DNA from 4 places in the Kitasatospora sp. NPDC096077 genome. Region 1 is predicted to be linked to each of the others. Evidence: riboswitches for the same ligand, from Rfam matches in the RefSeq annotation. Region 1 holds a riboswitch; each other region holds the start of a gene.
What was found. A riboswitch is a leader RNA that binds a small molecule or an ion and turns the genes downstream of it on or off. The one in region 1 is predicted to bind cobalamin.

Region 1 (7,034 bases):
CGACACCCCGATCGGCCGGTACGGGCTCGCCTGGGCGGCCACCATCGTGATCTCGGCCGTGATCATGGCCGTGCTCCCCACCCCCCGGGAGAACGCCCCCGCCACCACCGGCGCCCCGGTGGAGCAGGACGAGAAGGTCGCCGCCTGACCGCAGGCACCGACCGACACCCCCCCGGACCGCCCGGTGGCCGACTCAGCCGAGTCGCCACCGGGCGGTCCGGCTTTTCCCTGGCGGTAGGTGGCCCCACCTGCGGATTCCGCACAAGGGCGGGCCCGTTCCTGCGAATACTGCGAACCCGGGGCGGTGGTACCTTCGCAGGAACGGGCAGGAAGGGAAGGGCACGCCCATGGCACGTCCCACCGGGCGGAAGGTCTACGCCCACGCCAAGCTCCGCCGGCTGCGCCGCGAGCACGGCATGAACCAGGTCGAGCTGGCCCGCGAGCTGGGGATCTCGACCAGCTACCTCAACCAGATCGAGCACAGCCAGCGCCCGCTGACCGCCGCCGTGCTGCTGCGGATCTCCGAGGTGTTCGGGGTCGACCCGGAGTTCTTCTCCGAGGCCGAGGAGGAGCGCCTCGGCACCGATCTGCGCACCGCGCTCGCCGACGAGGCCTGCGGCGGCGGGGTCCCCGCGGAGGAGATCGCCGAGGTCAGCCGGGACCACCCGGAACTGGCCCGGGCCCTGGTCGCGCTGCACCGCAGCTACCGCGCGGCCCTCGCCCGGGTCGCCGACCTGGGCGAACCGGGTGGCGGCGCCATCGGCGGGGCCATCCGCCCGGCCGAACCCCACGACGAGGTCCGGGACTTCTTCTACGCCCACCACAACCACATCGCCGCCCTGGACGAGGCCGCGGAGCGCACCGCGCGGGAGCTGGCCACCACGACCGCGGGCCGCACCGCCGCCGCGCTGGCCACCCGGCTCGCCGAGCGGCACGGCGTCCGGGTGGTCGAGGCGGACCAGCGGCGGGCCGCCGACCTGCGCCGGTACGACCCGGCGACCGGCGCGCTGCACCTCTCCCCGTGGCTGACCGACGGCCGCCGCGCCTTCCAACTCGCCACCCAGCTGGCCCTGTTGGAGCACCGCCCGCTGCTCGACACACTGCTGGCGGCGGCCGAGCCCGACCTCACCTCTCCGCAGGCCGTCGACCTGGCCCGGATCGGCCTGGCCAACTACTTCGCCGGCGCCGTGCTGATGCCGTACACCGCCTTCCACGCCGCCGCCGAGGAACTCCGCTACGACATCGAGCTGCTCCGGGCCCGCTTCGGCGTCGGCTTCGAGACGGTCTGCCACCGGCTGAGCACCCTGCAACGCCCCGGCCGGCGCGGGGTGCCCTTCTCCTTCCTGCGCGCCGACCGGGCCGGGAACATCTCCAAGCGCCAGTCCGCCACCGACTTCCACTTCTCCCGGCTGGGCGGCACCTGCCCGCTGTGGACGGTCTACGAGGCCTTCTCCTCGCCCGGCCGGGTCCTCACCCAGGTCGCCGAGATGCCCGACGGCAAGCGCTACTTCTGGATCGCCCGGACCGTCTCGCACGGCGGCCACGGACACCGCGCGCCGCGCAGCGAGTTCGCCGTCGCGCTCGGCTGCGAGCTGCGGCACGCCCACCGCCTGGTCTACGCCGAGGGCATCGCGCCGAACGCGCCCGGCGCGGCCACCCCGATCGGGCTGGGCTGCCGGATCTGTGAACGCCGGGACTGCGCCCAGCGGGCCCGGCCGCCGGCGGGCGGACGGCTGCTGGTCGACCCCGACCGGCGCGGCCGGGTGCCCTACCCCGTGCTGGCCGACGGCCCCGAGGCCTCAGCCGAGTCAGGACCGCCCCGCCTGTAGGGTTGATCCGCTGGTGGTTCACCGGGCGCCCCGCGCTCCCGGGGAGGCAAGAGGGAACCCGGTGACGCCTTTCACACGGCCAGTCCGGGACTGCCCCGCAGCGGTGAGCGGGAACGACCGCCGTCATCCGCACTGGGCCCGGGAAACGGGTCCGGGAAGCGACGGCCAGTAGGCGTCCTCCCCGGGAGGACCGGCCCGCGAGTCCGAAGACCTGCCACCGGTGCGCACGCCGAACGGCGGCGTGCGCGCTCCGGGGCCCCGCGGGAGGGCCGCGTGGCCCTCGTACGGACCCCCGGTCCGGCGGGTCCGTCCGTCGGCCCGCCGCCCCGGACGCTGCTGCGCGCGCCGCCGTCCTCCCCGCTCGGAGCGACACCGGGACCACTGGGACGACTGGGACTTCTGCATGGACCACCTGACCGACGGCGCACGGCTGCCCTCGCCCCGCGGCGCCACCGAGCCCTACGGGCCCTGCGTGCTGCTCAAACACGGCGAGGTGGTCCTCAAGGGCCGCAACCGCCAGCGCTTCGTCCAGCGGCTGGAGGACAACCTGCGGGTCGCGCTGCGCGGGATAGGCGGCTCGACCTGGATCCGGACCCCGCACACCATCACCGTGCTCGGCGGGCAGGTGCCGGTCGAGGACCTGGTGGCCCGGGCCCGCACGGTGATCGGGTTCAACGCGGTCGAGCCGGCCCTACGGGTGCCCAGCACGCTGGAGTCCGTCGAGGCCAACGCCCTGACGGTGCTCGGCGACGCCTGCGCCGGACGCGCCACCACCGGCTTCGCCGTCCGGGTCCGGCGCCGGGACAAGGGCTTCGCCCTCACCTCCACCCAGCTGGAGCGCCACCTCGGCGCGTTCCTCCAGCCGCGGATCCCCGGCCTGCGGGTCGACCTGACCGCGCCCGACGTCACCCTGACCGTCGAGATCGAGCACCGCGAGACCTATCTGTCCGCCGAGCGCCACCCCGGGCTGAGCGGGCTGCCGGTCGGCTCCAGCGGGCGGGCGCTGGTGCTGCTGTCCGGCGGCTACGACTCGCCGGTCGCCGCGCACCGGGCCATGCGGCGCGGACTGGCCTGCGACTTCGTGCACTTCAGCGGCGCGCCGTACACCAACCCCTCCTCGGTCTACAAGGCGTACGCCCTGGCCCGCGAGCTCAACCGCTACCAGCCGCCCGGCGAACTGCACGTGGTCTCCCTCGGCAAGGCCCAGAAGCAGCTGGCCGTCGCGGGCGCCGGGCGCCTCCAAGTGGTCGCCCAGCGTCGGCTGATGGTGCGCACCGCCTGCGCCCTGGCCGGCGCCACCGGCGCCCAGGCCCTGGTCACCGGCGACAGCCTCGGCCAGGTCGCCAGCCAGACCCTCGCCAACCTGGCCGCCGTGGACCAGGCCGCCACGCTGCCGGTGCTGCGCCCGCTGATCGGCTGGGAGAAGCAGGAGATCATCGACCAGGCCCGGGCGCTCGGCACGGCGGAGATCTCCGTCCTGCCGGACGAGGACTGCTGCAGCCTGCTCGCCCCGCCGCAGGTCAGCACCGGGGCGCGGCTGGGCCAGCTGCGGGCCGTGGAGAAGCGCCTCGACCTGGACGAGGTGGTCGAGGCGCTGCTCGCGAACGTGCAGGTGATGCGGCCCGGCCAGGAGGACGACGCGGCACCGGCCGTCACCTGTTCCGTCCCCTCCTGAGCCCCGGCCGGGCCGTGCCCGACGTCTTACACGGCGGCCGGCACGGCCCGCTGGCCCGGACCGTCGTACTGGGCCAGCGGGCGGATCAGGGCGTTGTGGGCGAGCTGTTCGGTGATGTGGGCGGTCCACCCGGTGATCCGGCTCATCACGAAGATCGGGGTGAACACCGGGGTGTCGAAGCCCATCAGGTGGTAGGCCAGCCCGGCCGGGTAGTCGAGGTTGGGGTGGATGCCCTTGCGTTCCAGCATCGCCCGGCGCAGCGCGGCGTGCAGGGCGGCCAGCCGGGTGGCCTCGGGGTCGGCCGAGTGCTCGACCAGCCGGTCCAGGGCGGCCTGCATGATCGGGACCCGGGAGTCGCCGTGCTTGTAGACGCGGTGGCCGAAGCCCATGATCTTCCGCTTGGCGGCCAGCGCCCCGTCCAGCCACTCGGCGGCGCGGGCCGGGTCGCCGATCTCGTCCAGCATGTGCATCACCGCCTCGTTGGCGCCGCCGTGCAGCGGGCCCTTGAGCGCGCCGATCGCGGCCGTGACGGCGCTGTAGAGGTCGGACAGCGTGGAGGTGACCACCCGGGCGGTGAACGTCGAGGCGTTGAAGCTGTGTTCGGCGTACAGCACCAGCGAGATCTCGAAGCAGCGCACCACCTCGGGGGCGGGCACCGTGCCGAAGCACATGTGGAAGAAGTTCTCGGCGTACCCGAGTTCCGGGTCGGGGGCGATCGGGTCCAGGCCGCGGCGGCGGCGCTGGTCGGCGGCGACCACGGTGGGCAGCTTCGCCAGCAGGGTCAGGGACTTGGCGAGGTGGGGGGCCGGGCGGCCGTCGTCCTCGGTCGGGTCCTCGGCGCCGAAGAAGCTGACGGCGGTGCGCAGCACGTCCATCGGGTGGCAGGTCTCGGGCAGTTTGGCCAGCAGTTCGGCGGTGGTGCGGTCGAGCGGGCGCAGGGCGCGTTCCCGGGCGCGGAACTCCCGCAGCTGGGCCTCGTCCGGCAGTTCGCCGTACCAGAGCAGGAAGGCGGTCTCCTCGAAGGAGCGGTGGGCGGCCAGGTCCTGGACCGGATAGCCGCGGTAGGTCAGGGAGTTGGTCTCCTGGATGACGGTGGAGATCTCGGTGGTGTCGACGACGACACCGGCGAGGCCGCGGTGGATCTCGTTCATGGTGCTGGTGCCTCCGGTGCGTCAGGTGCCGGGCGGAAGGGTGAAGTCGAAGACGGCCGAGTCGAAGGCCCCGTACTCCTCGTAGCCGAGGAGTTCGTAGAGCCGGGAGCGGGGCTGCATGCGCGGCAGCAGGGAGGCCTGGGTGCCCTCGGCGGCGATGGTGCGCAGGCCGTCCTCGACCGCGCCCATGGCCAGCCGGAACAGGGTGACCGGGTAGAGGGCGATGTTGTAGCCCAGGTTCTCCAGGGTGCGGGTGTCCAGCAGCGGGGTCTTGCCGAACTCGGTGAGGTTGGCGAGCAGCGGCACGTCGACCGCCTTGCGGAAGGCCTCGTACTCGGAGAGGTCCGCGAGGGCCTCGGGGAAGATCGCGTCCGCTCCGGCGTCGACGTAGGCCCTGGCCCGTTCGATCGCCGCGTCGAGTCCTTCGACCGAGCGGGCGTCGGTGCGGGCCATCAGCAGGAAGTCCGGGTCGCGCCGGGCGTCCACGGCGGCCCTGATCCGTCGGACCATCTCCTCCCGGGGGGTGACGGTCTTGCCGTCGAGGTGGCCGCAGCGCTTGGGGTTGACCTGGTCCTCCAGGTGGAGGCCGGCCAGTCCCGCGTCCTCCAGGAGCTGCACGGTGCGGGCCGCGTTCATGGGCTCGCCGAAGCCGGTGTCGGCGTCGATCAGCACCGGCAGGTCGGTGGCGCGGGTGGTCTGCTGGGCGCGCTGGGCGATCTCGGTCGAGGTGGTGAGACCGATGTCCGGCAGGCCCAGGTCGGCGGCGAGCACCGCGCCGGAGAGGTACGCCGCGTCGAAGCCGGTGTCCTGGATCAGGCGGGCGGAGAGCGGGTTGATCGCGCCGGGGATGCGCAGCAGCCGCCCGGACGCGAGCTGTTCGCGGAAGGCGCGGCGCCGCTGCGCGGGGGTGGTGCGGGTGTGCAGCAGGCGGCTCTCGGGCCGGGACATCAGAACAGTCCCTTCGGGAGGGTCGCGTCGAAGGCGCGGACGGCCTCGGTGTCGACGGCGGGGAACAGCTCGTCGAGGTCGGCGGCGCGCAGGTCGCCGAGGCCGGCGGCGGCGGTCAGGAAGCGGTCCTGGTCGGCGGGGGTCACCACGCCCTCGGTGAGGGTGCGGAACTTGCCCTGGTAGGCGGGCCGGTCGAAGGGGCGGGCGCCGGCCGGGTGGGCGTCCGCGACGGCGAGCTGGTCCTCGATGACGGAGCCGTCGTCCAGGGTGATCACCACCCGGCCGCCGAAGGCCCGGCGCTCCGGGTCGGGGTCGTGGTAGCGGCGGGTCCACTCCGGGTCCTCCACCGTGCTGATCTTCCGCCAGAGTTCGACGGTCTCCGGGCGCTGGGCCCGCTCGGGGGCGTAGGAGCGCTCGTGGTGCCAGACGCCGTCCTCCAGGGCCACGGCGAGGATGTACGGGATCGAGTGGTCGAGGGTCTCCCGGCTGGCGGTCGGGTCGTACTTCTGCGGGTCGCCCGCGCCGGAGCCGATCACCTGGTGGGTGTGGTGGCTGGTGTGCAGGACCACCGAGCGCACGCGGTCCAGCGGGCCGGTCTTCTCGCGCAGCCGCCGGGCCAGGTCGATGATCGCCTGGGCCTGGTACTCGGCGGAGTGCTCCTTGGTGTAAGTGTCCAGGATCGCCCGGCGCGGCTCGCCCACCCCGGGCAGCAGCACGGTGTAGTCCGACTGCGGGCCGTCCAGCATCCAGGCGAGGAAGCCGTCCTCGCCCTCGTAGATCGGGGACGGCGAGGTCTCGCCGCGCATCGCCCGGTCCACCGCCTCGATCGCGGCCTTCCCGGCGAAGGCCGGGGCGTAGGCCTTCCAGCTGGAGATCTCGCCCTTGCGGGACTGCCGGGTCGCGGTGGTGGTGTGCACGGCCTGCTGGACGGCCTGGTAGACGGTCTCGGTCGGCAGCCGCAGCAGGGTGCCGAGGCCGCAGGCGGTGGCCGCGCTCAGGTGGGCGACGTGGTCGATCCGGTGGGCGTGCAGGCAGATGCCGCGCACCAGCGCCACGTGCACCTCGTAGGCGGCGACGATGCCGCGCAGCAGGTCGGCGCCGGTGCGGCCGGTGTGCTGGGCGACGGCCAGCAGCGGCGGGATGTTGTCGCCGGGGTGGGAGTAGTCGGCGGCGAGGTAGGTGTCGTGGAAGTCCAGCTCGCGCACGGCCGTTCCGTTGGCCCAGGCCGCCCACTCCGGCGGGACCCGGCGCCCGGTGCCGAACACGGACGCGCCGGGGGCGCCGGCCCGGTGGGCGGTGGCCTGGGCGCGGGCGACCGCGACCGGGCGGCGCAGCAGCGAGGCGACCGCGACGGAGGCGTTGTCGACGACCCGGTTGACGGCCATCGCCGCGCTCTCGGGGTCGAGCTCCTCGGTCGCGGTGGCGACGGCG
Region 2 (7,034 bases), on a different contig from region 1:
TGGGGTACTACACCCGGGAGGACATCCCCTTCCAGTACGCCCTCGCCGACGCGTTCACCGTCTGCGACAACTACTTCTGCTCGGTCCAGGGGCCGACCTGGCCCAACCGGCTGTACTGGATGACGGGTTCGATCGGCGCCGACGGCGGCCAGGGCGGCCCGATCATCCAGAACTCCGCGCCCGAGCCGCTGACCTGGAAGACCTACGCCGAACAGCTGGAAACCGCCGGCGTCAGCTGGCAGGTGTACCAGGAGGCCGACAACTACGGCACCAACATGCTCTCGCTCTTCAAGAGCTTCCAGCAGGCCAAGCCCGGCAGCGCGCTGCACCGCCGGGGCATGACGACCCGCCCGGCCGGCACCTTCGAGGAGGACGCGCGCAACGACCGGCTGCCCGCCGTCTCCTGGATCCTGCCGACCAGTTACCAGTCCGAGCACCCGGACTACCTGCCCGCCGCCGGCGCCGACTACGTCGCCGCCAAGATCGAGGCGGTCGCGTCGAACCCCGCGGTGTGGGCCAAGACGGTGTTCATCCTCAACTACGACGAGAACGACGGCCTGTTCGACCACGTGCCGCCGCCGGTGCCCCCGGCCGGGACGCCGGGCGAGTTCGTCGACGGGCTGCCGATCGGCGGCGGCTTCCGGGTGCCGTGCCTCATCATCTCGCCCTGGACGGTGGGCGGTTGGGTCGCCGGGGAGGCCTTCGACCACACCTCGGTGCTGCGCTTCCTGGAACGGTTCACCGGAGTCCGCTCGGCCACCCTCACCGACTGGCGCCGCCGCACCTTCGGCGACCTGACCTCGGCGTTCCAGTTCGACGCCGGCAGGCGCGAGGCCCCGCCGCTGCCGCCGACCGCCGAGCAGCTCGACCTGGCCGAGTACGAGGTGGCCAACTACCCGGCGCCCACCTTCCCGGGCGGGGGACAGCCGTTCCCCGTCCAGGAGCCCGGCACCCGCCCGCGCCTCCCGCGCTAGCGGTCGGCCCACCCGGCCGGAGGCGGGTGCCCGCCGGTCGGCCCGGGCCGGGGGCGCGGTAGCGTGCCCGGTCGAGGGAGGTCGGTCGTGGACGGATGGCAGGACGGACGGCGGGACGGACCGGTCCGGGTGGGCCGGTCCGCGCGGGTCGAGGACGGCGCCTGCCGCCACCTGCTGGTGTGGCGGGCCGGGCCGGGCTGGCGGATGGTCAGCAGCGCGGTGCTCGGCGGCGGGCTGGGCGAACGGTCCTGGGTGCTGAACGCCCAGGTCCGGCCCGGCTACGCGCGGATGGACCCGGCCGAACACCTGGCCGAGCTGGCCGCCGCCGAGGGCCTGACCGGCCCCGGCGTCGGGCTGATGACGGCGGCCGAGGTGGACGACTGCACCTGGGCCGAGGACGAGGGCGTCACCGCCGTGGTCACGGCCGGGATCGGTGTCCCGGTCTGGGCGGCCGACCCCGCCGCCCGGCCGGCCGCCCACCGGCCCGGCACGATCAACATCCTGGCCGTGGTGCCGGCCCCGGTCGCCGACGCCGGGGTGGTGAACCTGCTGGCCACCGCGACCGAGGCCAAGGTGCAGGCGCTGCTGGACGCCGGGTACGACTGCTCCGGCACCCCCTCGGACGCGGTCTGCGTGGCCGTCCGGACCGGCGGCGGCGCGGCCGACCCCTTCGGCGGGCCGCGGTCGGTCTGGGGCGCCCGGCTGGCCCGGGCGGTCCACCGGGCGGTGCTGGCCGGCGCCGAACGGGACCGGGCCCGCCGCGCGCTCGGGGCGCCCGTGCCGCACCCGGCCTCCGTCCCGCCCTGCCGGGTGCCGGACCTGCTGGCCGGGCCCGATGCCGCTCCGCCGGCCCCGGCGTTGCGCGGACGGGTGCCGCAGCCCGGCTGAGATGCTCTGCCGGTGGAGACGACGGACACCGGCCGGATCGAGGCGTTCAGCGACGGGGTCTTCGCGATCGCGATCACCCTGCTGGTGCTGGAGATCAGGATCCCGCAGGCGCACGGGGCGGCGGAGCTGTGGCGGGCACTCGGCGCCCAGTGGCCGTCCTACTTCGCGTTCGTGGTGAGCTTCCTGGTGATCGGTGTGGAGTGGGTGAACCACCACACCCTGTTCCGGCACCTGGCCCGGGTCGACCGCACCCTGATGTTCCTCAACCTGCTGCTGCTGATGCTGGTCTCGGTGCTGCCCTTCCCGACCGCCCTGGTCGCGCAGAACCTGCGGAACGGCTCGGCGGCGAACGTGGCCGCGGCCGTGTACGGCGCGGTGATGGTCGGCCAGGCGGTGCTGTTCAGCCTCTTCTGGAACTACGCGACCCGCACCGGCCACTGCTTCGACGCGCGGGTGGACGTGCCGGCCGCCCGGGCCGCCCGCTGGCGGTTCGAACTGGGCCTGGTGGTCTACCCGCTGACCGTCGCCCTGGCCTTCCTGTCCGCCCCGGCGGCCCTGGCCGTGCACGGGCTGCTCGCCCTCTACTACGGCTTCAACCAGGTGCGGGTGCCGCTGCTCGACCGGGCGGGCTGACCGGATGGTGGAACCACGGGCGGGGAGGGCCGGTTGTCGTTACCGTCCAGGGGCATGGACCACGACTTCGACCGCAACTTCAACCACGAATTCGGCACCCGCTTCGCCCGGGACTGGGCGGACGCCTGGAACGCGCACGACCTGGAGCGCATCCTCGCCCACTTCACCGAGGACGTCGTCTTCGCCTCGCCCCGGATCCTCGAACTGATCGGCGACCCGTCCGGCGAGGTGCGCGGCAAGGAGGCCCTGCGGGTCTACTGGGCGAAGGGCCTGAAGCACCTGCCCGATCTGCACTTCACCGTCGAGGACGTCCGGGTCTCGGTCGACACCCTCGTCATCAACTACCGCAACGAGCGCGGCCGGGCCGTCGCCGAGGTGCTCAGCTTCCGCGAGGGCCTGGTCTGCCGGGGCTTCGGCGCGTACGGCCCCGAGGCCTGAGCCGGTTGACGGGTGCCCGACGGCGGATGACCGACGGCGGGCGGACGGACGGACGGACGGCGGACGGACGGCGGCCCCGGACGTTCCCGGGGCCGCCGTCCGCACGGGGTACGTCAGCTGCCGTAGCGCAGCGAGACGGTGTCGCCGAGGTTGACCACGGCGGTGCGGTCGGCGGTGATCGAGGCGCCGCCGTCGGTCGACAGCAGCCAGCTCGAAGTACCGCTGTTGGCAACGCCGTTGAGCGAGGTGATCGGACCGGCGACGCCGCTGGCCGGGGTGACCGCCGTGACGCAGCCGGCCGGGCTCGCGGTGGCGGCCGCGTCGAGCACGTCGCCGAGGGTCGCGGTGCTGCCGGTGGGGGTGATGGTGACCGCGCAGGGGCGCGGGTTGCCGGTGCCGTCGTCGACGATCAGGGCGATCCGGGCGGCGGTGCCCGGGGTGAAGCCGGAGGTGGCCACGAACTGCGGCTCGCCCGCGGTGACCGGGGTGGGCGGGGTGGCGGTGAAGCCGCCGCCCGCGACCGCGCGCAGGCCGTCGACCGAGGCGTAGGCGCTGGGCGAGGTGTCGGTGGGCTGGTAGCGGAAGCCGCCGCCGGGGTTGAACTGCTGGGAGATCAGGAAGTCCACCGGGGTCTTCTTGAACGGGGCGGGCGAGGTGAAGTCCGTGCCCTGCGGGTCGAAGCCGCAGGCGATCAGGCCGGAGACGGCCCAGCCGTTGGAGTCGGTGTTCACCCCGTACATCGCGTTGAACGCGCCCGAGGTGGCCATCTTGGCCTTGAGGAAGCCCTTCGCGGCGAGCACCGCCGGGTCGGTGTTGGCCACCCCGCCGACGCACAGCGAGGCCATCGACGCGCCGGTCATGTCGACGTCGCTGGGCTGGCCGAGGGCGTTCGGGTCGCCCGCGGCCTTGCTGTAGTTCCAGCCGCCGTCGGTGTGCTGGTTGGCGCGCACCACGGCGGTGGAGGCGTCCAGCAGCGGCTGGGGCACCCGCTGGGCGCCGGCCTGGGTGCGGGCGCCGCCGAGGGCGAGCAGGGCGAAGACGGTGCCGTTGAAGTTGGCGGCGGGGCCGTAGTAGCCGGGCGTGGACGTCTGCCAGTAGGAGACGGCGTCGGCGATCAGGTTGCGGCCGGGGCCGACCCGGGCCGGGTCTATGCCCGCCGCGTAGGAGTTGAGGATGCCGCGCTCGTAGTCGGTGACCACCGGGCTGGCGTTCGGCCAGGTCGGGGCGGCGAGCTGGTTGCGGTAGACCAGGCGGGCGTTCTTGGTGGCGTCGCCGCCGGGGGTGACGTCGGCGGCGGCGGTCCCGGCCGCGGCCAGGGCGCTGAACGCCCACTCGTTGGACAGTCCGCTGCCCGCGTAGCCGCCGTCCGCGCCCTGGAGGCTGCGCAGGTAGGCGACGCCGTTGGTGACGGAGGTGCTGATCTGGGTCGGGCTCGCGGTGGCCTGGGCCGGGACGGCGGTGGCGAGCGCGGTGCCGGCCGCGGCCAGGGCGGCGACGGCGGTGGCGAGGCCGCGGTGGAGGGTGCGGGTCATGGAAGGGCTCCTGGGGGGTTGGAGGGCCCCGACCGTGCCCGGTGCGTCGACGGCGGTGCGTCGCTGCGAGGGGCGGCCGACGCCCGGATCGCGTGGACGGACTTCCGCGGAACAGTGCGGCCGCCGGGCATCCGGGCTCGCGGGGAAGGCAGTGCCGCCCCGCACACCGTTGCGCGTCAGCCCCGGATTTCCACCGGGTTCCCCCGCTCGGCCGAGCCGGGACCTTACCGCATCGAATTCGAACGAGCCGTGACGTAGACGATATGACGAATCGTTGACCTCGCTGGTCCGGCCATGGTCTGATGAAGCGTTTTTCCTCCAGGGGGTCAGGGGAAGCCGGTTCGAATCCGGCGCTGTCCCGCAACCGTGTGCCCGTACCGACGAGTCCAGCCGACCCGTCCCGGCGGGCGAGCCGGAATGCCTGCGCCGTGGAGCACGCACGAGCGTCGTCGAGGACTGCGACGCGGTACGGCCCACCCCTGCCCCGGGGTGCCCTGCTGCGCACCCGTGTCCCCGCCGACGCCGCAGTCGACAGGGGAGTTCGTTCCGTGCCGGTCCACAGACACCGTCCCACCGTGTGGCGGCGAGGAACCGCCGCCTCCGCGGCCGCCGCCGCGCTCGCGCTGACCGCGGGCAGCCTGGCCCTGGTGGCCCTGCCCGGGACCGCCGCCCACGCGGACCCGCTGGAGCAGTGCACGGCGACCTCCGGGGCCGTCGTCGCGGTCGACTTCGGCCCGTTCGGCGGCGGCGTGGTCCGCGGCTGCGACGCCCACCCCACCACCGGGATGAACCTGCTGCACAACGGCGGGTTCAGCACCGCCGGCACGGCGCACGACGGCCCCGCCTTCGTCTGCCGGCTGGGCAACCCGGCCTTCCACGACGGCACCCAGTACCCCACGCCGGACAAGGAGTCCTGCGTCAACACCCCGCAGGCGACCGGGTACTGGTCGTACTGGATCGCCCCGGTCGGCCAGGACCACTGGTCGTACGCCACGCTCGGCGCGATGTCGCAGAAGCCCGCGCCCGGCGAGGTCGAGGCCTGGGTGTACGGCGGGACGGACGTCGGCGGCACCACCGGCTCCCCGACCTTCACCCCGGACTCGGTCCGGGCCAAGGGCGGGTCGTCCACGCCCACGCCGACCCCCACGCCCACCCCCACGCCGACCGCGACCGGTACGCCGAAGCCCCCCAAGGCCGACCTGCCCGCCGCGGCCCGCTGGCTGGTCGCCCGGCTGACCGACGGCGACCACGTGTACGACCCCTCGGCGAAGGCGGTGGACTACGACGCCACCACGGACACCGCCTTCACGCTGGCCGCGGCCGGCGGGCAGGACGACACCCTGCGCAAGATCGTCGCCTACCTGGCCGCCCACACCGACCAGTACGCCTTCCCGGGCGGCCCCAAGGCGGCCCCCGTCCCCCGGGCCGTCGCCCAGCTGGCGCTGCTCGCCGAGATCACCGGCGGGGACCCGCGCGCCTTCGGCGGACACGACCTGATCGCCGCGCTCACCGACCACGTCTGCACCGCCCAGGGCAAGCTCGGCGCCTGCACCGCCGCCGGGGACTTCGAGGGCGTCACCTACCCGGTCAACCAGGCCCTCGCCCTGCTGGCCCTCGCCCGCTCCGGCACCGCCCTGCCGCCGACCGCCGTCGCCCGGCTCACCTCCGCCCAGTGCGCCGACGGCGGCGTCTCCTCCGTGATGATCGCCCCCGGCGACCACTGCGACGGCGACCCGGGCACCACCGCGCTGACCGCGCTCACCCTGCGCCGGGCCGGCACCGCGCCCGACACCGTCAAGCGCGCCGACGCCTGGACCGCCGCCCAGCAGAAGCCCGACGGCGGCCTCTGGCCGTACTCCTGGGCCGGCGCGAGCGACACCTACACCACGGCGCTGGCCGCCCAGGCCCTGAAGGCGGCCGGCCGCACCGACGCCGACGCGGCCGCCACCGGCTGGATCGCCGCCCGGCAGCTGCCCTCCGGCGGCTTCACCACCGACCCGGCCGCCACCGACGCGGACCCCACCGCCACCGGACAGGCGGTGCTCGCCCTGGCCGGCACCGACCTCGCCGCGCTCGACCACGACCTGCACCGGAAGCCCGACCTGGCCAAGGGCTCGGCCTACCTCACGGACCCGACCCGGCTGATCGGCGGCCAGTACTACGAGGGCTTCCCGGGCTTCGCCGACTTCGGGCTGACCATCGACGGTGCCTTCGCCCTCGCCGCCACCGGCAGCGACGACAAGGCACTGGGCCGGATCGCCGACTTCCTCGACCAGCACGGCAAGGACGGCAACGGCCGGACGGTGGACGACTGGACGAACGTCGGCACCGAGTTCGCCGGCGGCGGCTCGATCGGCAAGACGGCGCTGCTCGCCGAGGTGGTCGGTCGCGACCCGCGTGCCTTCGGCGGCCAGGACCTGATCGCCGCGCTCGCCGCCATCATCTGCACCGCGCCCAGCCAGGCCCCCGACACCGCCTGCGCGGCCCAGGGCAACTACCGCTATGCGACCTCGGTGTTCTCCCAGTCGCTCGGCATCATCGCCCAGCTCCGGGCCGGGGACGGCGCCCA
Region 3 (7,034 bases), on a different contig from region 1:
CATGTAGCCGTGCAGGTAGGGGCGGGGCATGGTGGGGTCGTCCTCCGGCACCGAAGTCTGGTCCAGGTGCAGGGGGTTGAGGATGCGGGCGGTGACCTCGTCCTTGAAGGAGTGGCCGGTGATCTGCTCGATCAGCTTGCCCGCGATCCGGAAGCCGAGGGAGTTGTACTCCTGTTCGGTGCCGGGCGTGAAGTGCGGGCCGGGCGCCGGGCGGCCGTCGTCGGGGCGCAGGGTCTGCTGGATGATCTGGTCGAAGGTGCGGTAGTCGTACCGGTCGGCGATCGTCTCGTCGGCGCTCGCGGGGGGCTTGCCCTCGTCCACGTTCGGCAGTCCGCTGGTGTAGTTGACCAGTTGGCGGACGGTGATCGGGTCGAAGGTGTCGGGCAGCAGGCCCGGCAGGTAGTCCTGGACGGTCCGGTCGAGGTCGATCCGCCCCTCGGCGGCCAGCTGCAGGACGACGGTGGTCTCGAACACCTTGGAGATGCTGCCGGCGTGGAAGTGCGCGTTCTCCGGGATCTTCCGGCCGGTCTGGCTGTCGATGGTGGAGCCCTTCCACACCTGGCCGGGCTCGGCGACCAGGGCGATCGCGCCGGAGGCGCCGTCGGAGGGGCGGGTCTCGATGGCGGCCTGGAGTGCGGCGGGGTCCAGCGGTGGGAAGGCCGTCGCGGTGGGGGAGTCGGCGCCGCTCGCGGCGAAGGCCTGCGCCCCGGTGGCGGTGGTGACGCCGACCAGGGCGGAACAGGCCAGACCGAGGGCGGCGGTGCGGCGGGCGAACGGCTTCATGTGGGGCACCCCGTGGATCACTACGGCTGAGTGGACCTCAGCGACAGAAACGATCCTGCTCGCCGGCGGCCCCGCCCGGCATCGGGGACCGACCCCGATCCGTCCCTGAGCCGCCCCCGACGGTCCGTCAGGAGCCTCCCCCGGGCGGCGCCCCCGCCCGGCGCGAACGCCTGGCGAAGCCGACAACAGCGGTGCCCCGCACCGGCCACGGCCGGTGCGGGGCACCACTGTTCGTGCGTCTTCTTCGGAAGTCGTCTTCTTTAGAAGTCGTCGTCGAAGGCGACCGAGCCCTCGACCGCGACCTGGTACGCCGACACCCGGCGCTCGAAGAAGTTGGTCAGCTCCTGGACGTTCTGGAGCTCCATGAAGCCGAACGGGTTGGTCGACCCGTAGCGGATCGGCATCCCGAGGCGGGCCAGGCGCTGGTCGGCGACGGCCTCCAGGTACTGGCGCATGGAGTCGGTGTTCATGCCGGCCAGACCGTCACCGCACAGGTCCTGGGCGAACTGGAGCTCGGCCTCGACGGCCTCCTCCAGCATCTCGGTGACCTGCTTGGCCATCTCGTCGTCGAAGAGGTCGGGCTCCTCCTCGCGGACGGTGTCCACCACGGACATCGCGAAGTCCATGTGCATGGACTCGTCGCGGAACACCCAGTTGGTGCCGGTGGCGAGACCGTGCAGCAGGCCACGGCTCCGGAACCAGTACACGTACGCGAACGCGCCGTAGAAGAACAGCCCCTCGACGCACGCCGCGAAGCAGATCAGGTTCAGGAGGAACGCGCGGCGGTCCTCCTTGGTCTGCAGCGAGTCGATGTGGTCGACGGCGTTCATGTACTTGAAGCAGAACTGGGCCTTCTGGTGGATGGAGGGGATGTTCTCCACCGCGGCGAAGGCCGCGTTGCGGTCCTCCGGATCCGGAAGGTACGTGTCCAGCAGCGTCAGGTAGAACTGGACGTGCACGGCCTCCTCGAACAGCTGACGGCTCAGGTACAGCCGCGCCTCCGGGGAGTTGATGTGCTTGTAGAGGCTCAGCACGACGTTGTTGGCGACGATCGAGTCACCCGTCGCGAAGAAGGCGACCAGGCGGCCGATCAGGTGGCGCTCGCCCTCGCTGAGCTTCGCCAGGTCGGCGACGTCGGAGTGCAGGTCCACCTCCTCGACGGTCCAGGTGTTCTTGATCGCGTCGCGGTACCGGTCGTAGAACGACGGGTAGCGCATCGGGCGCAGGGTCAGCTCGAAGCCGGGGTCGAGCAGCATCTTGCGGTCGTCGGCAGTCATTACTGGCAGGCCTCGCAGGACTCGGGGTTCTCCAGGGAGCAGGCCAGTGCGGCCTCTTCCTCCGGGGTGAGGGTCGGGGTGTTCACGGGCACCGGCGCGGCGGCGCGGGCGGTGCCGGAGGCGGCCTGGGCGATCCGGGTCGCGGGGCGCGAGCGCAGGTAGTAGGTGGTCTTCAGACCCACCTTCCACGCGTAGGCGTACATCGAGCTGAGCTTGCCGATGGTCGGCGCCGCCATGAACAGGTTCAGCGACTGGCTCTGGTCGAGGTACGGCATGCGGGCCGCGGCCAGGTCGATCAGGGCGCGCTGCGGCAGCTCCCACGCGGTGCGGTACAGCGAGCGCACCTCCTCGGGCAGCCAGCCGAGCTCCTGCACCGAGCCGTTGGCGTCGCGCAGCGAGTCACGGGTCTGCTGGTCCCAGACGCCGAGCTCCTTGAGCTCGCGCACCAGGTACGGGTTGACCTGGAGGAACTCGCCGGAGAGCGTCTCGCGCTTGAACAGGTTGGAGACCTGGGGCTCGATGCACTCGTACACGCCGGCGATGGACGCGATGGTCGCGGTCGGGGCGATCGCGAGCAGCAGCGAGTTGCGCAGGCCGGTCTCGGCGATGCGGGCGCGCAGCGCGGTCCAGCGGTCGGCCCACTGCGGGGCGGCCGTCGGGAAGTGGTCGATGTGCAGCTCGCCGCGGGCGGCGCGGGTCTCGCCGTAGGCCTCGTGGCGGCCCAGCTGCTCGGCCAGGTCGGCGGAGCGCTCGTAGGCGGTGAGCATGATGCGCTCGGCGATGAGGGTGGACAGCTGCTTGGCCTCGGCCGAGTCGAAGTCGAGCCGCAGCTTGAAGAAGACGTCCTGGAGGCCCATCACGCCGAGGCCGACCGGCCGCCAGCGGGAGTTGGAGGTGCCGGCCTCGACCGTCGGGTAGAAGTTGATGTCCACCACGCGGTCGAGGAAGGTGACGGCGGTGCGCACGGTGGCGTCCAGCCGCTCCCAGTCCATGGCGTTGATCAGGTCGGCGGCGGTGGCGCCGGCGGCCACGTGGGCGCCGAGGTTGACCGAGCCGAGGTTGCAGACGGCGGTCTCGGAGTCGTCCGTGACCTCCAGGATCTCGGTGCACAGGTTGGAGGAGTGCACCGTGCGGCCCGGCAGGGCGGTCTGGTTGGCGGCGCGGTTGGAAGCGTCCTTGAAGGTCATCCAGCCGTTGCCGGTCTGCGCGAGGGTGCGCATCATGCGGGCGTAGAGGGTCTGCGCCGGGATGGTGCGGACAGCCTTGCCGGCCAGCTCGGCCTTGACGTAGGCCTCGTCGAACTCGGCGCCCCAGAGGTCGACCAGCTCGGGCACGTCGGCCGGGGAGAACAGCGACCAGTCGGCGTTGGCGTTCACGCGGCGCATGAACTCGTCCGGGATCCAGTGCGCCAGGTTGAGGTTGTGGGTACGGCGGGCCTCTTCGCCGGTGTTGTCGCGGAGCTCCAGGAACTCCTCGATGTCGGCGTGCCAGGTCTCCAGGTAGACGCAGGCCGCGCCCTTGCGGCGGCCGCCCTGGTTGACGGCGGCGACCGAGGAGTCGAGGGTGCGCAGGAACGGCACGATGCCGTTGGACTTGCCGTTGGTGCCGCGGATCAGGCTGCCGCGCGAGCGGATGCGCGAGTAGGACAGGCCGATGCCGCCGGCGTGCTTGGACAGCCGGGCGATCTGCGCGTAGCGGTTGTAGATCGAGTCCAGGTTGTCCAGCGGCGAGTCCAGCAGGTAGCAGCTGGACATCTGCGGGTGCCGGGTGCCGGAGTTGAAGAGCGTCGGCGAGGAGGTCAGGTACTCCAGGCGGCTCATCAGGCCGTACAGCTCGGACACCTCGCGCACGGACTGCTCGGTGTCACCGACCGCCAGGCCGCAGGCGACGCGGAGCAGGAAGTGCTGCGGGGTCTCGATCACCTTGCGGGTGATCGGGTGGCGCAGCAGGTAGCGGGACTGCACGGTGCGCAGGCCGAAGTACTCGAACCGGTCGTCGCCCTTGGCGTCGATCAGGGCGTCCAGGGCGGCGGCGTGCTTGGCGACGAACGCGGCGGTGGTGTCGCCGATCAGGCCCTCGGCGTGGCCGACGGCGATCGAGGCGGCGAAGGTGGTGGAACCCTGGCTGTTCGCCTCGTCGACGATCTCCAGGGCGAGCAGGCGGGCCGCGAGCTTCGAGTACTGGGGGTCCTCGGCGATCATCGACGCGGCGGCGTCCACGGCCAGCCCGCGGAGCTCGGCGAAGTCCGAGCCGGCGTGGCGGCCGCGCAGCGCGGCGGCGGCGACATGGCCGGGGTCGACCTCGGCGAGGTCGACGCTGCGGTCGGTGAGCAGCCGCAGGAGCGCGCCGCCGGGGTCGGCGACCGTCGGGTCGACAAAGGCGGTACCGGTGCCCTGGGCGGGCAGGGTGACTGAGGCAGCGGTGGTCAAGGCGCTCTCTCCTGGCGGCGATCGGCGGCGTGATCGGGGTCACCCGGGCCGATCTGGGCAGGGGAGCACGGCGCGAACGCAAACGACGTCGCGAGAGGTGTCTCCCCGGCCCGCCCGCGAGGCCCGGAGGGGTCGTACTGGTGCTTGTGCGGCCTCTGCGGGAGGGCCGTGCGCACGCTGGTCGGCAGGTACTCGGACTCGCGGCGCGGCTCCTGGAGCCGCCCGCACACCGCTGCGGGGCAGTCCCGGATTCGCACCGGGTTCCCCTGCATCGACAGCAGAAGCGAGCATACATGTAGTGGCATCTCTCCGATGCGACACCACATGTAGTGCGGCGTGGCGTGTTGGAGCGATGACCGGTGGTGTCGGGCGAGGGGCCTTGCGGCGCTTGGCGGGAGGCCTCGCAGAGGCGGCCGGAGGCCCGGGTGAGGCCGTCGGGAAGCCCGGTCGTGTGTACGGGACGCCCCGGTCCGCGCCGACGGCGTCCCGGTTCCGGCACGGAATGGTCACCGGGCGGATCGGCGGTCGGGCGCATGCCCTACGATCTGGGCGCATGAGCGACGGAACTGGCGTACCTGGGCACGGGCCGCAGGGAACGTCTCCCGCCGGGCCGGGGGGCGCACGGAATCAGCAGCCGGTGGTACCGGGACCGGTGCCGCCGCCGAGCGGGGGCTTCGGCCCGCCGCCGCCCTCGTACGGGCCGGTGGCGCCGTCCGCGCAGCCGCTTCCCCAGCCCGTTCCTCCGGTGCCGCAGCCGCAGGCCCAGCCGCCGCAGCCGCAGCCGCAGTGGCAGCAGCAGCCCCAGCCTCCGCAGCCCGTTCCGACGCAGCGCGCCGAACCCGACTGGGCGGCGCTGGCGGACCGCAACGAGGCCGAGGGCAAGCGCAAGCGCAGGCTCAAGGTGATCGGCATCGTCGCCGCGGTCGTCGTGGTGGGCGGCCTGGCCGCGGGCGGCGCGGTGCTGCTCCAGGGCAAGAAGGACGACGGTGGGAAGGCGGTCGCGGGCCAGACCTCGACCGCCTCCGGCCGGCCCACGGCCACGCCGTCGAGCCCGTCCGGCAGCCCGGGGGGACAGTCCGGCCAGACGGACGACCCGTCGAAGCCGATCTGGGAGGCCGCGACCGACCCGGCGCCGCAGGACGCGGGCGCGCTGTTCTCCGCGCAGCAGCTGACGATCAACGGCGCGACCTGGAACCGGACCATGGTCGCACTGGACCAGCCGTGCTGGGACGGCAATTCGACGACCGGCGGGCTCGGCAAGGTGCTCGGCGACCAGGGGTGCCAGAAGGTGCTCCGGGCGACGTACGTCTCCGGCGACAGCGCGGTGACCGTCGGCGTGGCCGTCTTCGACCACAAGATCCAGGCCGAGACCGCGATGAAGAACTACGCCGGCCAGCTCAAGGGTCTGCCGGCCGCCGGCGCCCCGGCCTTCTGTGCCAACCCCGGCTGCACCAACACCCACAACAGCCTCGGCCGGTACGCCTACTTCACGGTCGAGGGCTCGGCGAAGGGCGGCAACAACCCCGACGCCACGGCGACCGCGGCGGCCTCCGGATTCTCCGAGTACGTGAAGGGCCAACTGCTGCAGCGTGCCAAGGCCGCGGGCTCCGCCGCGCCGGGAGCGCAGGGCACGCCGCCCCCGGCTCCGGCGGGCTGACCTCCCCCGACACCCCGGTCCCGGCGGATTCGTTCGCGGGGGCCGGGGGAGTGTGACAGGCTCTCGGGCAGTCATTCGTACGCGTGTTCCGGTTGGGTCCGTGGGGGTCGGTACCGGCGAGCAACCGGAGGAGTGGTCCGTGGCGCTGCCCAGTGCCCTGCGCGGCAAGCCCGCCGTCCTGGCCGTGGCCGGGGCGGTCGTCGCGACCGGCGCGTTCGTGCTGCTGGGCCGCGACGGGCGGACCGACCGGAGCGACGTCGAACAGCCCTCCCGGGCACCGGTGTCGGTGGGCGCGCCCGGACGCACCCTGCCGCCGGACGTGGGCCGGGACCTGTTGGCCCGGGATCCGCAGGCCTCGCCGAACGCCCGCGCCGTCGACCAGTTCCTGACCGACCTGGAGAGCCAGGCCCGTACCGGGAAGAGCGGTGGGACGGTGATCGGCCAGCACGTCGAGGCGCACAACGAGCGCAACAACCCCGAGTACGGCGACTATCGCGGTACCAAGCAGGTCGGCTACTACTACCGGAAGGCCGCCGACATCACCGGCAAGCTGCCGGGCTTCGTCGAGACCGACCTCGGCCCCGGCTACGGCCAGAGCGCCTGGGGCGTCGGCAACCCGCGCTCCTACTCGGCCGGCCGCTGGCCCACCTGCCGACCCGGCTGGCAGTACACCGACGACGCCGTCGACCTGCTGGCCGCCGTCTGGTCCGGCCACCCACGCGCCGACGACGGCACCTACGGCACCTCCGGCGTCCAGCACAACTGCGACGGCAGCAGCACCGAACTGCCGGACAACGGCGGTGCCCCGGCCGGGATCGTCGGGATGTCCTTTCACCAGCCCTACCCCGGATCGGACGTCAAGTCCTTCGACCGGGTGCTCTGTTCGAA
Region 4 (7,034 bases), on a different contig from region 1:
ACATAGCGGGTGCCGTAGGACTGGACCCAGCCGTGCCGGGTGGCCAGGTAGCCGGTGAGCTGCTCGGCGAAGTACTGGACCATGTCGTTGCGCTCGGGCTCGCCGTGCACCAGGACGTCCAGGCCGGCCTTCTCCTGGAAGGCGATCACCTCGCGGACCTCGGCCTCCATCCGCTCCCGGTAGGCCGCACCGTCGATCCGGCCGGCCGTCAGGTCGGCGCGGGCCACCCGCAGCTCGGTGGTCTGCGGGAAGGAGCCGATGGTGGTGGTCGGCAGCAGCGGCAGGGCGAGCCGGGCGCGCTGGGCCTCGGCCCGCTGCGGGTAGGCCTGGGCGCGGCGGGCGTCGGCCTCGGTGACGGCGGCGGTGCGGGCGCGCACGGCCGGGTCGTGGGTGATCGGCGAGTTGGCGCGGGAGGCCAGGTCGGCGCGGTTGGCGGCGAGTTCGGCGGTGATCGCGCCGGTGCCCTCGCGCAGGCCGCGGGCCAGCAGCGCGACCTCGGCGGCCTTCTGCTTGGCGAAGGCGAGCCAGCGGGCGATCTGCGGGTCGATGTCGCGCTCGGCGGCGGCGTCGATCGGCACGTGCAGCAGGGAGCAGGACGGGGCGACGTCGACCCGGTCGGCGAGGCCGAGCAGGGTGGCCAGGGTGGCCAGCGACTTCTCCAGGTCGTTGATCCAGATGTTGCGCCCGTCGACGACGCCCGCGACCAGGCGCTTGCCGGGCAGGCCGCCGGCCGCGGCGAGGTCGTCCAGGTTGCCTGCGGCCGGGCCGGTGAAGTCCAGGGCCAGACCCTCGACGGGGGCCTTGGCGAGCACCGGCAGGGCGTCGCCGAGGCGGTCGAAGTAGCTCGCCACCAGCAGCTTGGGCCGGTCGGTGAGGGCGCCGAGCTCACGGTAGGCGCGGGCGGCGGCGTTGAGTTCGGCCGGGGTGCGGTCCTGCACCAGGGCGGGCTCGTCCAGCTGCACCCACTCGGCGCCGGCGGCCTTGAGCTCGGCCAGCAGCTGGGCGTAGACCGGCAGCAGCCGGTCCAGCAGGGTGATCGGCTGGAAGTCCTCGGCCACCCCGGGGGCGGGCTTGGCGAGCAGCAGGTAGGTGATCGGGCCGACCAGCACCGGCCGGGCGGTGTGCCCGAGCGCGAGCGCCTCGCGCAGTTCGCCGACCGGCTTGGCCGGGTTCGCCGCGAAGGCGGTGTCCGGGCCCAACTCCGGTACCAGGTAGTGGTAGTTGGTGTCGAACCACTTGGTCATCTCCAGCGGCGCGACGTCCTGGTTGCCGCGCGCCATCGCGAAGTAGCCGTCCAGCGGGTCGGCGTCGACCGCCTCCCGGTGCCGGGCCGGGACGGCGCCGACGGCCACCGAGGCGTCCAGCACGTGGTCGTAGAACGAGAAGTCACCGGTCGGCACCTCGCCGACGCCTGCCTCGGCAAGCGCGGCCCAGTTCTCCCGGCGCAGTTCGGCGGCGGTGGCCTGGAGCGCCTCGGCGGTGACCGCGCCCTTCCAGTACCCCTCGATCGCCTTCTTCAGTTCCCGGTTACGGCCCTGTCGGGGGTAGCCGTAAGCGGTCGCCACGGTCGCCGCGGCTGCGGACTTCGCTGTCAAGGGACTCTCCTTCGCGAGCCTGATTCCTCATGGTGCCCGGAGACGGCACGAAGGCGCGAAGGGGTGACGAACCGGACGGACCGCCCGTACGGGTACGGCTCCGCCTGGTATGTACGCCGACCCGCCCTCGAGGTCACCGGAAGGCCGCGCGCGAACACGGTCGCGCACGGACAGCGGGCAGGTCTTCGGACTCGCGGGCACGACCGTCCTCCGTGGAGACGGAGGTCGGACACCTACTGGCCGTCGCTTCCCAGACCCGTCCCGGGTCCAGTGCGTATGACGGCGGTCGTTCCCGCTCACCGCTGCGGGGCAGTCCCGGAATGGCCGATCGAACGGCTTCACCGGGTTCCCTCTTACGACGCCCCGCCTGGCGGACGGGGCGAACCAGCTGTACCGGCCACCCTAGAGGCAATCCCGCTGGGCCGGGCCAGAGAATCACTCAATCGTCCGCATGGTGAGACGACGTCACCCCGGCGGCGCTTCGTCCCCGAAGTCCCGGTTTTGCGTTATTGCAACCTTTTCGCAGCTGCGAACGCTTGTCGATGGAACGAGCGAGCCCCTACGGTGTTCCCCGCGTTCCCCGGGGGGCGCCCCCATCGAGGAGCTGGAAAGGCCTGCACGCATGACCCTCACCGAAGAACCGCCGTCATCCGCCCTGCCGCTGCCGCCCCGCTGGCAGCGCGGGGACACCGTCCGCACCGCCGCCCTGCTCGGCGTGATCATCGCGATGCACGTCGTCGCCTTCGGCATGCTGTTCGTGCTGATCGCCCCGAACCACTACACCATCGGCACCCAGACCTTCGGCGTCGGACTCGGCATCACCGCCTACACCCTCGGCATGCGGCACGCCTTCGACGCCGACCACATCGCCGCGATCGACAACACCACCCGCAAGTTGATGGCCGACGGCCAGCGGCCGGTGTCGGTCGGCTTCTGGTTCGCACTCGGCCACTCCACCATCGTGATGGCGATGGCCGCCCTGGTGGCCGGCGGCGCCCAGATCGTCGGCACCCTGGTGGACGACCAGTCCACCACCCACCAGTGGCTGGGCGTCATCGGCACCAGCGTCTCCGGCACCTTCCTCTACCTGATCGCCGCGCTCAACCTGTTCGCGCTCGCCGGGATCTACCGGGTCTACAAGGCCATGCGGGCCGGCCAGTTCGACGAGAAGCAGCTGGAGAAGCACCTCGACGAGCGCGGCTTCATGAACCGCATCCTCGGCCGGCTCACCAAGTCGATCCGCCGCCCCGGCCAGATGTACCCGGTCGGCGTGCTGTTCGGCCTCGGCTTCGACACCGCCACCGAGGTCGCCCTGATGGCCATGGCCGGCTCCGGCGCCGCCTCCGGCCTGCCCTGGTACGCGATCATCTGCCTGCCGCTGCTGTTCGCCTGCGGCATGAGCCTGTTCGACACCCTCGACGGCACCTTCATGAACTTCGCCTACCACTGGGCGTTCTCCAACCCGGTCCGCAAGGTCTACTACAACCTCACCATCACCGGGCTCTCCATCGCGGTCGCCTTCGTCATCGGCACCATCGAGCTGGTCAGCGTGCTGCACGAGAAGCTCGACCTCACCGACCCGGTCACCGGCTGGATCTCCGAGATCAGCCTGGACAACGTCGGCTACCTGCTGGTCGGCATGTTCGTGGTGGTCTGGGCCTGCGCCCTCGCCTACTGGCGCTTCAGCAACGTCGAGCAGCGCTGGGCCGCCCGGGTCGACGCCGACGGCTGACCCACGACGCGCACACGATGCGTACGGGCCCGGCGGACGTGCTGTCCGCCGGGCCCTCCGTTTCTCCCGCGGGTCTTCCCGGTCAGCGCCGTTCCAGCTTCGTCCCGCCGCGCAGGGTGATCGACATCAGGTCGCTGGGGGCGTCCAGCTCCAGCCGGTGCCAGCGGCCACGCGGGACGACGACGGCGCTGCCGGCCGGCAGCCGTACCGTCTCCTCCTCGGCGCCGTCCTCGACCGGGCGGAAGTACACCCGGACGCCGCCGGCCAGGCAGCAGACCGCCTCGTCCGCCGCCGGGTGCATCTCCCAGTGGTCGCCGTGGACGTCGGCGTCGGTCTCCACGTGGAAGGTGGCGACCTGCCAGGTGTCGGCGTCCCCGCCGCTCATCCGGCGTTCGGCGGCCCGGACGTCACCGTCGGGGCGGATCTGCAGCGCCGAGGCGAACAGGTCGACGGCGGTGATGGGGGTGATGGGGGTGGTGGTCATCAACGGGTTCCTTCCAGGAGGGGTTGCGCGGGAACGGTGGGACGGAGGGCCGGCGGTTCCGGCCGGCGGCGCGGCAGCACGGTGATCGCGACCACCGCCGCCAGGGCGAACAGCACCCCGCCGGCGGCCAGGCCGAGGGCGTACCCGTCGTCGAGGGCCGCCGGGTCGGTGGCCGACCCGGTGCGGTGGGCGGCGAGGGTGGCGAGCACCGCCAGGCCGACGCAGCCGCCGAGTTGGCGCGAGCTGCTGAGCAGTCCGGAGGCCGCACCGGCCTCGCGGGGGGCCACGCCGGTGGTCGCGGCGGCCGCGACCGGGGCCAGCACCAGTCCGGTGCCGAAGCTGGTGACCAGGGACGGGCCGAGGACGTCGGTGAGGAAGGTGCCGTCCGGGCCGATCAGGGCGAACCAGCCCAGGCCGACGGCCGCCAGGACGGCGCCGGGCACCAGGGCCGTCCGCGGCGAGCGCCGCGCGGTGACCCGGGTCGCCAGCACCGTCCCCGCGACCAGGCCGGCGGTGAACGGCAGGAAGGCGGCACCGGTGGCGGCGGCGCCCAGGCCGAGCACCTGCTGGAGGTGGAGCGAGACGAAGTAGAAGGCCGCGAACTGCCCGGCGGCGGCCAGGAACACCAGCAGGTTGGCCCCCGCGACCCAGCGGCTGCGCAGCAGGCCGAGCCGCAACAGCGGTGCGGGGGAACGGGGTTCGGCGAGCACGAAGCATGACCCAGCGCCAACTCGCGTACTCCGTCAGCACTCCGCCGGCCAGTACGCCCAGCGCTCCCCCGGCGGCGTTGGCCGCGCCGGGGCGCCCTCGTGAGTTTTTGTACATGTAAGGAAACTACTCCCGAAGGCTCCCCGCTGTCGAGGCGCGGGAGACCGACGCGAGACCGACGCGAGATCGGCGGGAGATCGACGGGGGATGATGGGGGCATGCAGCAGCCCTCCCCCACCCCCCGCAAGGCCACCGGCCGACCGCCCCGCATCTCCCGGGAGGAGGTCGTCGAAACGGCCCGGCGGATCGTGGCCGAGGAGGGCGTCGGGAAACTGACCATGCGCCGTCTGGCCGGCGAGATCGGCAGCACGCCGATGGCGCTCTACCACCACGTGCGCAACAAGGAGGAGCTGCTCGTCCTGCTGCTGGACGACTACGCCGCCCGCGCGCTGCGGCCGGTGGAGCTGCCGGCCGACCCGCGCGAACGGGTCCTCGCGGCGGCCACCGCGATCCACGACGCGCTCGCCGCCTGCCCCTGGATCGTCGAAGTACTGGCCGCCGACGACCTGTTCTCCACCCACGCCCTGTGGTACGTCGAGCGGATCGTCGACGGACTGGTCGACTGCGGCCTGAGCCCGGAACGCGCCGCGCAGGGCTACCGCGCGATCTGGTACTACACCACCGGGGAGATCGTGGTCCGCGCCACCGCGGCCGAACGCCGTGCCGGGGACGACCGCCCGACCTACCGGGAGCAGGTGTTCGCCGCCCTCGACCCGGCGGAGTACCCCCGGCTGGCACAGGTCGCGGGCCGCTGGGAGCCGGTGACCGCCCAGGACGCCTACGGGGACGGGCTCCGCGCCCTGGTGACGGGCCTCCTCGCCGCAGGCTGAAACGCGGAACCGGCCCGCCGAACGAGGTGCTCGGCGGGCCGGTTCGAGGAGCGACGGGGCTCAGGCCCAGGGGTCGGTGAACGCCTTCCCGGGGACGGGCTTGGCGATCAGCGCGATCGCGACGAAGAAGTTGACCTGGCCGATCGCCAGCATCAGCGTGGCCAGCGCCTTCTCGTCGTAGTGCGCGGCGACCTCGGCGTACAGCTCGTCCGACACCCGCTCGCCGTACGGGTTGGGCTGGAGCACGGCCTCGACCAGGGCGAGGGCCGCCCGCTCGGCCGCGGTCAGGTACGGCGAGTCCTGCCAGGTGGCCACCGAGGTGATCCGCTCCTCCGACTCACCGGCCTTGCGCAGGAATCCGGTGTGCAGGACGGTCAGGTAGGTGCTGCCGACGATCTGTCCGGCCCGCAGCTGGACCAGGCTGACGGTACCGCGCGGGATCGAACGGTTGCCGACGGCCCGGAACAACGCGGCCGAGACGTCGGCGAGTTCGGGGACGAGCTCCGCCGGGTCGGTGGCCATCCGGGGGCGCGACGGGATCTCGGCGGTGATCGAACGGGTGGTGGTCATCGTGCTGTCCTCTCGGGTGATCGGTGCTTTCCCTGACCCGACGGACCCCGGCGCCCGAGTGTGACGTCACGACGGAAAATACTTTCTCGCGCCGCCCGCGCCGCCCGCGCCGCCCGCGACGGGCACCCGGTCATGCCCGGTCGTGCCCGGCCCGCAGGCTCAACACCGCGCCGACCAGCAGCAGTCCGACCAGGGCGAGCAGCGGGACGTCCCAGGAGCCGGTGCCGCTGTGCAGCAGGGCGACCAGCGCGGGGCCGAGCGCGGAGATCAGGTAGCCGACGCCCTGGGCCATGGTGGACAGCGCGGCGACGTGGTCCTGGTCGGCGCCCCGGCGGGTGAACAGCACCCCGGCCAGCGCCTGTCCACCGCCCATGCCGATGCCGAGGATCCCGGCCCAGACCGGCGCCCCGGCGGCGGGCGCGAGCAGCACCCCGATCAGGCCGAGCGCGCAGACCACCACCACGCCCAGGATGTGCGGGCGCTGGTCGCGGCGGGCGGCGGCCAGGGTGGGGGCGAGGAAGCCGCCGACGGCGACGCCGAGGATCAGCACGGCCTGGTCGGTGCCGGCGGTGGTCCGGCTCAGACCGGCGTCGACCAGGATGGTGGGGAACCAGGCCAGCGTGGCGTAGAAGACCAGGGTCTGGATGCCGAAGTAGGCGGTCAGACTCCAGGCCAGCGCCGTCCGGGCGACCGGGCGGCGGGCCGCCGGGGCGGTGGCGGCCGGGGCCGGGGCCGGCCGCGCGACCCGCAGCTGCGGGGCCGTGCCCGCCGCCGCGAGCACCGCCGGGACCACGGCCAGCGCGATCGCGGCCTCCCGGGACCAGGCACTCGCCACCGGCGCGACCAGTGCGGCGACCAGCGCCGAGCCGCCCCCCATCGACAGCGCGTAGACGCCCATCATGGTGCCGATCCGCCGGGGGGCGAACCGCTTCCGGACGAACACCGGGATCAGCACGTTGACCACCGCCACCGAGGCGGCGACCAGTGCCGTGCCCGCGTACAGCCCGGGCATCCCCGCCGTCCGCAGCACGGCGCCGCCGACCAGCAGCACGCTC

Region 2: another riboswitch for cobalamin. It lies ahead of ABTZ03_RS41265 (prenyltransferase/squalene oxidase repeat-containing protein); the one in region 1 lies ahead of thiI (tRNA uracil 4-sulfurtransferase ThiI).
Region 3: another riboswitch for cobalamin. It lies ahead of ABTZ03_RS07515 (ribonucleoside-diphosphate reductase subunit alpha); the one in region 1 lies ahead of thiI (tRNA uracil 4-sulfurtransferase ThiI).
Region 4: another riboswitch for cobalamin. It lies ahead of metE (5-methyltetrahydropteroyltriglutamate--homocysteine S-methyltransferase); the one in region 1 lies ahead of thiI (tRNA uracil 4-sulfurtransferase ThiI).

What each region holds. Positions count from the first base shown of each region.
Region 1 is NZ_JBEOSV010000033.1:25,679-32,712, reverse strand. It holds gene ABTZ03_RS25795 (purine-cytosine permease family protein) at 1-148, shown strand, start outside; gene ABTZ03_RS25790 (short-chain fatty acyl-CoA regulator family protein) at 348-1,829, shown strand; cobalamin riboswitch at 1,827-2,062, shown strand; gene thiI (tRNA uracil 4-sulfurtransferase ThiI) at 2,233-3,504, shown strand; gene ABTZ03_RS25780 (bifunctional 2-methylcitrate synthase/citrate synthase) at 3,531-4,655, opposite strand; gene prpB (methylisocitrate lyase) at 4,677-5,582, opposite strand; gene ABTZ03_RS25770 (MmgE/PrpD family protein) at 5,603-7,034, opposite strand, start outside.
Region 2 is NZ_JBEOSV010000098.1:1,982-9,015, reverse strand. It holds gene ABTZ03_RS41290 (alkaline phosphatase family protein) at 1-974, shown strand, start outside; gene ABTZ03_RS41285 (adenosylcobinamide amidohydrolase) at 1,062-1,862, shown strand; gene ABTZ03_RS41280 (TMEM175 family protein) at 1,875-2,495, shown strand; gene ABTZ03_RS41275 (YybH family protein) at 2,550-2,933, shown strand; gene ABTZ03_RS41270 (prenyltransferase/squalene oxidase repeat-containing protein) at 3,047-4,465, opposite strand; cobalamin riboswitch at 4,571-4,708, opposite strand; cobalamin riboswitch at 4,756-4,908, shown strand; gene ABTZ03_RS41265 (prenyltransferase/squalene oxidase repeat-containing protein) at 5,041-7,034, shown strand, end outside.
Region 3 is NZ_JBEOSV010000005.1:131,622-138,655, forward strand. It holds gene ABTZ03_RS07505 (serine hydrolase domain-containing protein) at 1-783, opposite strand, end outside; gene ABTZ03_RS07510 (ribonucleotide-diphosphate reductase subunit beta) at 1,044-2,060, opposite strand; gene ABTZ03_RS07515 (ribonucleoside-diphosphate reductase subunit alpha) at 2,060-4,465, opposite strand; cobalamin riboswitch at 4,656-4,796, opposite strand; gene ABTZ03_RS07520 (hypothetical protein) at 5,235-6,146, shown strand; gene ABTZ03_RS07525 (glycoside hydrolase family 26 protein) at 6,286-7,034, shown strand, end outside.
Region 4 is NZ_JBEOSV010000101.1:16,631-23,664, reverse strand. It holds partial or broken gene metE (5-methyltetrahydropteroyltriglutamate--homocysteine S-methyltransferase) at 1-1,595, opposite strand, end outside; cobalamin riboswitch at 1,755-1,999, opposite strand; gene nicT (Nickel transporter NicT) at 2,218-3,327, shown strand; gene ABTZ03_RS41695 (cupin domain-containing protein) at 3,410-3,811, opposite strand; partial or broken gene ABTZ03_RS41690 (MFS transporter) at 3,811-4,606, opposite strand; gene ABTZ03_RS41685 (TetR/AcrR family transcriptional regulator) at 4,738-5,409, shown strand; gene ABTZ03_RS41680 (carboxymuconolactone decarboxylase family protein) at 5,470-5,979, opposite strand; gene ABTZ03_RS41675 (MFS transporter) at 6,110-7,034, opposite strand, start outside.